Regions from separate parts of the Propioniciclava sp. LT432 genome, predicted to be linked through region 1. Evidence: predicted binding sites of a transcription regulator. Region 1 holds the regulator's gene; the other holds the start of a gene.

Region 1 (5,131 bases):
CGTAGCCGCGGCCCATGGCCATCAGCAGCGCGCCCAGGTTGGCGTAGCCGATGCCCAGCTGGCGGTAGTCCTTGGTGGTCTGCGTGATCGCCTCGGTCGGGAAGTCGGCGAACGTGATCGAGATGTCCATCGCGGTGATGATCAGCTCGGACGCCTTGACGAACTTCGCGACGTCGAACGTGTCGTCGTCGTTGAGGAACTTCAGCAGGTTGAGCGACGCCAGGTTGCAGGAGCTGTTGTCGAGGCTCATGTACTCCGAGCAGGGGTTGGACGCCGTGATGCGGCCGGTCTCGGGGTTGGTGTGCCAGGCGTTGATGGTGTCGTCGTACTGGATGCCCGGGTCGGCGCACTCCCACGCGGCCTTGGCCATCTTGTTGAACAGCTCGCGCGCGTCGACCTTCTCGATCACCTCGCCGGTCATGCGGGCGCGCAGGCCGAACGGGGCGCCGTCCTCGACTGCCTTCATGAACTCGTCGTTCACCCGGACGGAGTTGTTGGCGTTCTGGTACTGCACGGACACGATGTCCTTGCCGCCCAGGTCCATGTCGAAGCCTGCGTCGCGCAGGGCGCGGATCTTGTCCTCCTCGCGCGCCTTCGTCTCGATGAACTCCTCGATGTCGGGGTGGTCGACGTCGAGGACGACCATCTTGGCCGCACGACGCGTCGCGCCGCCGGATTTGATGGTGCCCGCCGAGGCGTCCGCACCGCGCATGAACGAGACCGGGCCGGACGCGGTGCCGCCGGAGGACAGCAGCTCCTTGCTCGACCGGATCCGGGAGAGGTTCAGGCCGGCGCCGGAGCCGCCCTTGAAGATGAAGCCCTCCTCCTTGTACCAGTTCAGGATCGACTCCATCGAGTCATCCACGCTCAGGATGAAGCAGGCGCTGACCTGCTGCGGGCTCTTGGTGCCGACGTTGAACCACACCGGGGAGTTGAAGCTGAAGACCTGGTGGAGGAGCATCCAGGTCAGCTCGTGCTCGAAGACCTCGGCGTCGGCGTCCGTGGCGAAGTAGTCGTTCTCGCGGCCGGCCTCGGTGTACTTGCCGACGACGCGGTCGATCAGCTGCCGGAGGCTGTTCTCGCGCTGGGCGGTGCCGAGCGCGCCGCGAAAGTACTTGGTGGTGACGATCGTGGACGCGTTCAGGCTCCAGAAGTCGGGGAACTCGACGTCACGCTGCTCGAAGACGTTCTCGCCCGTCCTCCAGTTGGTCTGGATGACGTCGCGACGCTCCCAGGTGACCTCGTCGTAGGGGTGGACGCCTTCGGTGGTGTACACGCGGTCGATGGTCAGCCCCTTGGGCTTGGCCGCCGGCCGGCGGGGTGCCTGCTTGGTCTCGGTCACTTCTCTCCTCCTGAGGTGATGGTTGTCTGCGCGAACCGCGCGCGGCGGCTGGTTCAGAACAGCTGTTCGGCGGTCTGAGCCGGAACGGCGATCGACTCGTCGCCGGCTCCAGCGGTTCGGAGCCGGGCGATCTCGGCCTCGAAGTCCTCGACCGACTGGTAGTGCTGGTAGACGGACGCGAACCTGAGGTACGCGACGGGGTCCAAATCACGGAGCGGGCCCAGGATGGCGACACCGACGTCGTCGGCGGGGATCTCGGCGCAACCGCTCGCTCGCAGGGTCTCCTCGACCTTCTGGCCGAGCTTGGCGAGGTCGGCCTCCGTGACCGGACGACCCTTGCAGGCCTTCCGGACGCCGGTGACGACCTTCTCGCGCGAGAACGGCTCGATGACGCCGGACCGCTTCACGACCACGAGTTGCATCTGCTCCAGGGTGGTGAACCGCTTGGAACAGGACCGGCACTCGCGGCGACGGCGAATGGAACTACCATCCTCCGCGACACGCGAGTCAAGGACGCGAGAATCGGTGAACCGACAATACGGGCAGTACATCGACCCCACCTCCCCTCGGCAACGCCCCCCGCTGTGGAGGAACATGTGGACGAACCGTGTACATCGTGTGGGTGAACGACCACAAGCTGTGGACGAAAAACAACGATGTAACTACTACATGTAGAGGTTAGGCGCCTCCTGAGCACAAAGCAACCCTGTCCCGGGGTGTCTTCCCAGGACGGCGACCCATTGACACAAAGCGACCAAAGGGCCCCGGTGGTCGCGCTCGGCGACCCCGGGGCCCTCGCCAGTCGTCAACTCGCCGGCTGGGGCGCGGCCAGCGCCACCACCGAGGACGCACCGGCATGCATCGGCTCGTTGCTCACCGCCAGGAACGCCCCGACCAGCGTGGCGACCATGATGCCGACGACCAGAGCCACCAGCAGCACCAGGACGGCGACACCGCGCGGGGTCCACTCCAGCCGGCGCGTGGCACTCGGCGCGGCGAGCGCGACTGCCGGACGCGAGACCTCACAGGCGCGGGCCTGGGCACCCCACCGCTCCTCCGCACGGGCGCTCGCAGGGCGTCCGGTGGCCTGCACGGACGAAGCGGAGCGCGCGGCTCGGATGCGGCGCGAGACCACGTCGGCCCCGGTCGTGTAGTCCAGCAACTCGGCGGTCATGGCTGCTCCTTCTTCGAACATCTGTTCGACCAGTATTATCGAACACTCCTGCGATTGCAAGCACCATTCGCACAGGTGTTCAGCGTTTCGTACGACACCAGAACCGTCCCAGCCGGGTCCGACAATTTCTGCGCACGCCTCCCCCGCACCGCGACAACACCGCGCCGGACACACCCGAACATGTGTTTGAATGATGCGTCGGATTGTCCTACCGTGAGCCCATGGCGACGACGGATGACAAGCGGGGCGGCGGCAAGCGGCCCATCCCCAGGCAGACCCGGCGCGGGCGCCCGACCGATGACGAGATCGCGCGCATCGGCAAGGTCCGCCAACTCCCCGACGGGCCGGAGGATTCTCACGGCCTGACGATCCGACAGCGACTCATCCTCGAGACGATCCGTGAGGCCATCGAGTCCCGCGGCTACCCGCCCACGATCCGCGAGATGGGCGATGCCGTCGGCCTCGCCTCCCCGTCCAGCGTCACCCACCAGCTGAAGGTCCTCGAGGGCAAGGGCTTCCTCACGCGTGATCCCAAGCGTCCCCGCGCCCTGGCGGTGCACCTCCCCGACTCGATGAGGCCCGCCACTCCCGGTTCCCCCGCCCCGGCCGGGGCCGCGCCCCCGGCGTCCGGCTTCGGTGAGGACGTGCACGTCTCCCGATCGGTCGACGTGCCCATGGTCGGGCGCATCGCGGCCGGCGGTCCGATCCTGGCCGAGGAGCACGTCGAGGAGGTGCTGCCGCTGCCGCGCGACCTGGTCGGCGAGGGCACGCTGTTCCTGCTCGAGGTCAAGGGCGACTCGATGATCGACGCCGCGATCTGCGACGGCGACTACGTGGTCGTCCGCCAGCAGCCCGACGCGAACAACGGCGACATCGTCGCGGCGATGATCGACGGCGAGGCGACCGTCAAGACGTTCAAGCGGACCCCGGGCCAGGTGTGGCTGCTCCCCCACAACCAGGCGTACGAGCCCATCGACGGCAACGAGGCAACCATCCTCGGCAAGGTGACCGCGGTCCTGCGCCGCGTCTGACTCCCCGACCGTGGACGGGCTCGGCAACGGCGTCCTCCTCGCGGGCAAGGATCTCCAGCTCATCGACGGGGTCACCCTCATGATGACCTTCGGCGAGCACGCCGCGAACGTGCGGGTTCGCGCTCGGGTGGGAAGCGGTCCTGCTCGCCGCTGTTGCGGTGGTGCTGGGATTGCTGCTCGGGTCGCTGTACGGCTTCGCCGGCGTGGCGGCGCTGCTCGCGGCAGAGGCCGATGTGGTGCCGACGATCCCGTGGCTGCGCCTGGCGCTCATCACGGCGGTGGCGCTGCTGGCCGGCTGGCTGGCGTCCGTCCTGCCATCGATCCGGGCGTCCCGTGTTCCACCGGCGGCCGCCCTCGCGTGGGGTGAGTGAGCCTCACGCGCCGGCGAGGCGCCGCAACGCGTTGACGGCGACCTCGCGGTCGGTCGTCGACCAGAACCCCGGCATGGACGCCCGCAGGTAGCCGCCGTAGCGAGCCGTCCGCAGCCGCGGGTCGAGGACAGCGACCAGGCCACGGTCGGACGTCCGCCGGATGAGGCGTCCGGACCCCTGCGCCAGCAGCAGGGCGGCGTGGCTGGCGGCCACGGCCATGAAGCCGTTGCCGCCGGCGTCCGCCACCGCCTTCTGGCGGGCCTGCATGAGCGGCTCGTCCGGCCGGGGGAACGGGATCTTGTCGATGATGACGAGTTGGCAGGTCTCCCCCGGGACATCCACGCCCTGCCAGAGGCTGAGCGTCCCGAACAGGCACGTGTGGGGTTCGGCGATGAAGCGGCGCGTGAGTTCCGACAGCTGCGCGTCCCCTTGGCACAGGATGGTCATCTTCGGCAGTTCCGCGCGGCAGTGCCGGGCGGCGGCCTCGGCGTTCCGCTGTGAGGCGAACAGTCCCAGCGTGCGGCCACCCGCCGCCCACACGAGTTCGGCGACCTCCGACAGTGCCTCGGGGGTGATGCCCTCGCGGCGCGGGTTGGGCAGGTGCTGAGCGACGTAGAGGATCCCCTGTCGGGCGTAGTCGAAGGGCGAACCCACGTCGAGAGCCCGCCACTCCAACCCGGTGCGCTCCTCCGGTTCGGTGTCGAGCACGCGCTCGTTGCGCCGCAGCCCGACGGACGCCGCGGCCGCCTCGAAGTCACCACCCAGCTTCAACGTGGCCGAGGTGAGGACGGTGGTCGTGTTCGACAGCACCTTCTCGCGCAAGAGGCCCGCGACGTCCAGCGGTGCGACCACGAGCCAGCGACCGAAGCGCTCGCGCTCGCTCACCCAGAGGACGTCCGTGTCCTTCAGCGCTCCCATCGCCTCCGCGATGTCGAAGACCTCCTTGGCGGCGGCCGCGGCCTGCTTCGCGTCGGGGTCCTCCGACTTGAGGGCGCTCACCACCCGCCGCGCCACGTCGCGGATGTGGGCGACGACGGTGAGGACGGGTGAATCCGGGTCTTCGATCCGTTCCAGGCGGGCGTCGGCCAGCACCTTCCCCAACGCGTCCCCCAGGTCCGCGAACTCCACGGCGAGGTCGTCGTCCTCCAAGTGCGTCGTGCAGCGGCGGGACACCCGCTCCAGCTGCTGGGGACTGAGTTCGTGCGAGGCGGCG
Region 2 (5,131 bases), on a different contig from region 1:
TGTCAGCCAGCCCCGCCAGGCCGAGCTGGTCCGCAAGCGCGATCGCGGGCACCAGTCCAGCGGACCCGACCAAGTTCGGCTCATCGAACGATGCCGACATCCGACCAACAGTGTAAGACAGTTGCATCTCGGAAGTGCCCTTCTTGGCGGGAGCCACGGAACCTTAGACAAGTCCCATTCTCCCTTACCAGAGGGCATTTCCTCGTTTACCCCGCCCTCACAGAGATGGTGGATTCAGGTTTAGTCAGCCAACCCCGGCTGCCTGGTCGGGGACCTTCCGTGGACCTGCCCGTGGGCGGACGCCTACGTCCAGAACAGGTCTTCGCCCACACCTGTTGAGCGGCGTGCTTGACGTGGTCGCGTCCAGGCACCGTGTCCTTCATCAAGCCCACCTGGCGACGACGTGGGTCTGGTACATCACCACTCAGCTCAGACCGCGTCCACGTGGATGGCACTCCTCCATCTCCTCGCCGGATGCCGATCAAGTCGGCGGCGACCCGGAGCCGGCCAGTTGCGCTGGTGTCGTTGGGAGGGAGGGCGATCATGCCGGCATCCTCCTCAGGCTCCTGATTTGGGAACAACTGCGCTCGCCGGTTGTCGTTGAGACCAGGCGTGGGGGCTCGTCGGCGCGAGTTCGTAGCCGGCCGCTCCAGATCACGATGGTTAATCGGGTTGACTAAACACCACGCGGTGATTTCTCCGCGGGTCTGCTCCTACCCAACGGTTAGGCTAGGAACCCCACGGCGAGTATCCGGGAGTATGACCATGGATGTCCTCTGGCAGCAGGAGCCAGCAACGGAGGCGAAGCACCGCCTTTACAAGCGCTACTTGGATGCTTGGTTTCCCATCTTCCTCCAGCAGTCGTGGGTCGAACGGGTAACGTACGTCGATGCGTTCGCTGGCCCGGGTGAGTACGAGAAGGGCGAGGAGGGGTCGCCGGTTTTTGCTCTCGATCGTCTGCTTACCCACGACGCCCGCGCTCGAATGAACCTGTCCCGTGACCGGGTCACTCTGATCTTCATCGAGGGAAACGCAGCGCGGCACCGACACCTCTCCGAACTGCTGGTCCGCCGTTTCGGTCCGCTTGATGAGCTCCCCGTAAACGTAGTCGTCAAGCACGGCCGCGCCGAAGTTGACACCCTGCCGCTCTTGAATCAGGTCGGTGCGTGGGGCTCTCCTATCTTGGCCATATTCGACAGCTGGGGGAACGTCGGTGTTCCCTTGCACCACTTGGAGACCATCTCTTCCAACCCGGCGAGCGAGGTCATTGTCACGTTCGGGCCGAACTGGTTCAGCCGTCGGGAAAAGGAGGAGCCCCACTCCCTCGACCAGGTCTTCGGCGGTCCGCAGTACTGGTCTCCAAGCGACAAGTCCTTGGATCCGCAGGAGCGCTGGCGATCTTGGCTAGAGACGTACCGGGATGCGGTTCTCCGTGCCGGGTTCAAGTTCTGCATCCCGTTTCAGGTTCTCCCGAAGACCGGGCAACCGCTCAACCTAGTCTTCGGCACGGGCCATGAGCGCGCAGTAAGTGCGTTCAAGGACGCCATGTGGAAGGTGGACAGTTCAGACGGGATGCGGTTCTGCGACCCGCGGACGACTGTTGCGCGAGAGGCGGCCATGGCCGCAATTCGGCCGACGCTCTTCGAAGACGTCGATGCGCCGGATCCCGAGCTCCTCGCGTTCATCGCGGACAGTCTTCGGAGTGGACCGAAGACCCTGGAGGTCATCAGGGACTTTCTGTTACGTGAGACCGCGAGATGGTTGCCTAAACATGCTGCTGATGGGGTTCGCTACATGCATGATGAAGGCCGCATCGCACGGACGCCCGCAACGGGAAGGCTCACGAAGACAACCGTTCTGGAATTAGTAGTGTCTCAACCGGCTAGCCCGGGCATCTGATTCCATGTCCGACCGTCGAGTTCGCGCCCTCCGCTCTTGGACGTGGTTCCGCCCCATTGCTTGAAGAAGAATGGGGTTCGAGCCCTGACGCACTGATCGCGGATGTCCCGAATCCACTCGGGCTCCACGGGTCTTGCCTGAAAACCGCTCTCGCCGCCGGCGATCACCCAATCGATGCCTTCCAAGGGAAGATCCGGGAGCTCTGCCAGCAGCGGTTCGCAGGATAGGAAGCGAACCGCCGCGGGGACCTTGGCGAGATCATGGATCCTGTCGTAGTGATCCGGTGACTCGACGCTAACCCCCATCCACACGTTCGTCGGCCATTCAAGTTTCTCGGCAATCCTCGTGAGTCGGTGGGCCCGCTTAGTCAGCACCTGGTAGGTGTGATGGGGAGTTTCAGCCATCACGTCGAACACCTCCCGGATGAAGTCCATGGGCACTCGCGCGTGGAACAGGTCGCTCATCGAGTTCACGAACACCACCCGCGGACGCTTCCAGGTGTACGGGATCGCCAGGGCGTCAGGGTGAACCGTCACCCCGAAGCCCGGCCCGCTCGTGCGGGGATCCCCGTCGTTTTGGTACTTCGGGTTTCCCATCGCCTTGAGGCGTTTCGCGAGCGTGAGCGCGTAACAGTGGTCGCAGCCAGCCGAAACGCGGTCGCAGCCTGTCGTAGGGTTCCAGGTGGCCTCTGTCCACTCGATTGCGCTCTTATCGGCCATGGTGGCAGTCTAGCGGCTCGAACGTATGTTCTGTTTCTTTCCGCATCGCGTGTCCTCGCCTCGCGTTCCAAGCTGCCAACTGGCCCGCGGTCAACCCTGACGAGCAGGGGCTGGGGGAGGGCGGGGCCATCATAGGGTGAGCCTCCCCGTGGCGAGCATCAGCAAGCAGTTCGTCTCACGGGCGTCTTGCGGCCGACCCTGGGGCGTTTGCCCACGCCGACGTCAGCAGGGACGTCACGCTTATGGAAGACATCGAATGCGCCTGCAGGGGCTTCAGCCAGCCTGGCCACTGCTCATTTCGACCTGGTACTTGGCGTCGATGTCCTGAACGATGGCTTACGGCGCATCGTGGAGGCGCTCAACTCGATCGCCATGCCAGGAGCATGGCGTGATGTTGGTGGGGCTCACCGACATCACAAGTGGCACATGGAGCTACTGATCCCAGCGGGGATCGGGGCTGGGCGTTTCCGGTTCGCGATCTGGTCAGCCGGCTCAGGGATGGTGGCGGTGATCCCCGGGACCGGAGCAGCGAGCGATGCTCGACGGGAGGAGTGGGCCTTGTCGCCCGTACCCGGTCCGGTGTCGTCCGGGGCCGACCCTGCCCGATCCGGGGCGCCGACACATGGCCGTGCAGGACCGGCAGCATCCCCGGGTCATCGGACTTGCCGGTCGAGGCAACCACGACCATCGGTGGGCCCCGGCCGTCGACGAGTTGGTGGATCTTGCTGGTCAACCCGCCCCGAGAACGAGAACGCACCCCGGCTGGTCGCAAGGGGGGCGGGTCAGGTCACTTGCATTGCCGGGCACGGTCCGGTGAGCCTTCCAAACCCTTTCTATGTCCACCGTCTCGAGGGCGGTCCTCATCGCTCGCAACGCATTGTCCGAATAGCGCAGCAATTTGGTCTTGCCCAACACGAATCGGTGTGAGAAGTGATCGTCGTTAGCGTCAAGACCCAAATGCCTCCTCAAGGCCGTCGCTTTGTTCCTCGAGACGCTGCACCTGTCTGCCAAGTCGTGGGGACCCATGTAGAACTTCTTCTCGAGATCCACGGTCCTGATGGCCGACACGTCGGCGCTCGCGTCATTGGTGTAGGTGACGGGAAGTCCACCCGACTTTACCATGCGCACCTCCACGGTGAGGCCTGAACCCTGAATGTCTGAGGAAAGACCCGACAGCTTGGGGAAAACCAGAGACCTCGACTTGCCATCACGAATTCCCTTGGCGACTCGGCGAACGTCCGCTTCGCTCACCTCCGCGGCGTCCGGGTCGGTGAATGATTCTGTGGCAAGGAGTGATCTAATCCGCGCCATAGCCTCTGCTGAAGCCCGCCGGCCGGGCTTCAGCAGGTCAGCAATACGCTGGAACTCGCGATCAACAAGAAGGTCGAGGCTCCGAGGTGGCTCAGCGCTGATAGGCAGAACCCGGATTGGAAGATGGTCGGCTAATCGCTCCCCAAAGGCCCTCGTGAGCAGTGCGTCGAACAGTGTTACGCCGGCTCGCACGTCCAAGTATAGGAGGCCCTCGTCTACCACGATATGCCAATGCTGCTCAGCATCGCGAAGCGAGTCCAACACTCGGATTGTCCCTGCCTCCTCATCGCTCAGCTTCACGCCGTCCAGTTGCTGGCAAAGCCGTATCGCGCTTTCGAGTGAGATGGATCGCTGGCTCTTCTTGTCGAAGACGGACACCTTCTTAGCGTCGAGAATGGCTTTGAGCAGCATTTCAAAGGCGTGCTGGAAGCTCAGCAAGATGACAGTGACCCTGCCATCGCTTTCCACACCGTTGAACGCGGCGACGCCTCTACGGAAAGAGGACAGGGCCTTGGCGCGCAGCACCCGGACGTTGTAGGACTCTCGAGGCATGGCAGCAGGCTATCCTCGGCGGCTCACAGACTGGCCGTCCGCCAGCGCACTGTTCGGGCCCGACGTTGGTCACGATCGGCGACGTCTTCTTCCGGGCTGGCTCTCCGCGGCGCTCGCGCTGCTGCGCGGTGCGCGGCAGCGCGGGGCAGCCTGGCGGCTGAACCCTCGTGCGCAACCGGCCGTCAGGGTGGGGTTAGGCGGGAAGTCCGGCCCTGTCCATGGCCGACATCAGGGCGGGGCGGCGGCGATAGACCTCGCGCAAGCGGATGCTCTCGGAGTCCGCCTCAGCTCGGTGGCCTGCCTTGTCGTAGAGGGCGCGTGCCTTGACGAGGAGATCGACGATGGCCGGGTACCGCTTGGAGTCGGGTGTGGTGAGGGACTCCAGCACTTGAGCCAGGCACAGGCGGGCTGCCCGGAGTGGGAAGCCGTCTTCGGAGGCGTCCACGAGTTCGCGCCATGCGTGGCCGGCGCCGAAGGCGTCCGCCGCCCCCCATGCCTGCGTGACGTTCCCGTCGGCGAGGTGGAGCCTGACAAGGTGGGCGCCGCCGCTGCTGCGTGCCCGCTGCGTGGCCTGCTCGAACGCCCACGTGCGTTGTTCGTCCTGAGATCCGCATCGTTCCGCCACGTATATCAGCAACCGGAAGGCGTCA

The links. Region 1 encodes LexA, which represses DNA repair genes until DNA is damaged. Its sites were predicted from a motif close to TCGAACANNTGTTCGA; they were not measured.
Region 2: the regulator LexA is predicted to act here: its motif matches at 2,636-2,651, upstream of AC5YDV_RS18720 (DUF5131 family protein).

Annotation. Positions count from the first base shown of each region.
Region 1 covers NZ_JCAKNE010000001.1:59,945-65,075, reverse strand. The annotation lists gene AC5YDV_RS00310 (vitamin B12-dependent ribonucleotide reductase) at 1-1,342, opposite strand, end outside; gene nrdR (transcriptional regulator NrdR) at 1,396-1,893, opposite strand; gene AC5YDV_RS00300 (hypothetical protein) at 2,148-2,516, opposite strand; gene lexA (transcriptional repressor LexA) at 2,738-3,547, shown strand; partial or broken gene AC5YDV_RS00290 (hypothetical protein) at 3,658-3,918, shown strand; gene AC5YDV_RS00285 (ATP-dependent DNA helicase) at 3,922-5,131, opposite strand, start outside.
Region 2 covers NZ_JCAKNE010000048.1:9,512-14,642, reverse strand. The annotation lists gene AC5YDV_RS18730 (IS1380 family transposase) at 1-127, opposite strand, end outside; gene AC5YDV_RS18725 (three-Cys-motif partner protein TcmP) at 766-1,899, shown strand; gene AC5YDV_RS18720 (DUF5131 family protein) at 1,875-2,618, opposite strand; gene AC5YDV_RS18715 (DUF8611 domain-containing protein) at 3,348-4,481, opposite strand; gene AC5YDV_RS18710 (hypothetical protein) at 4,675-5,131, opposite strand, start outside.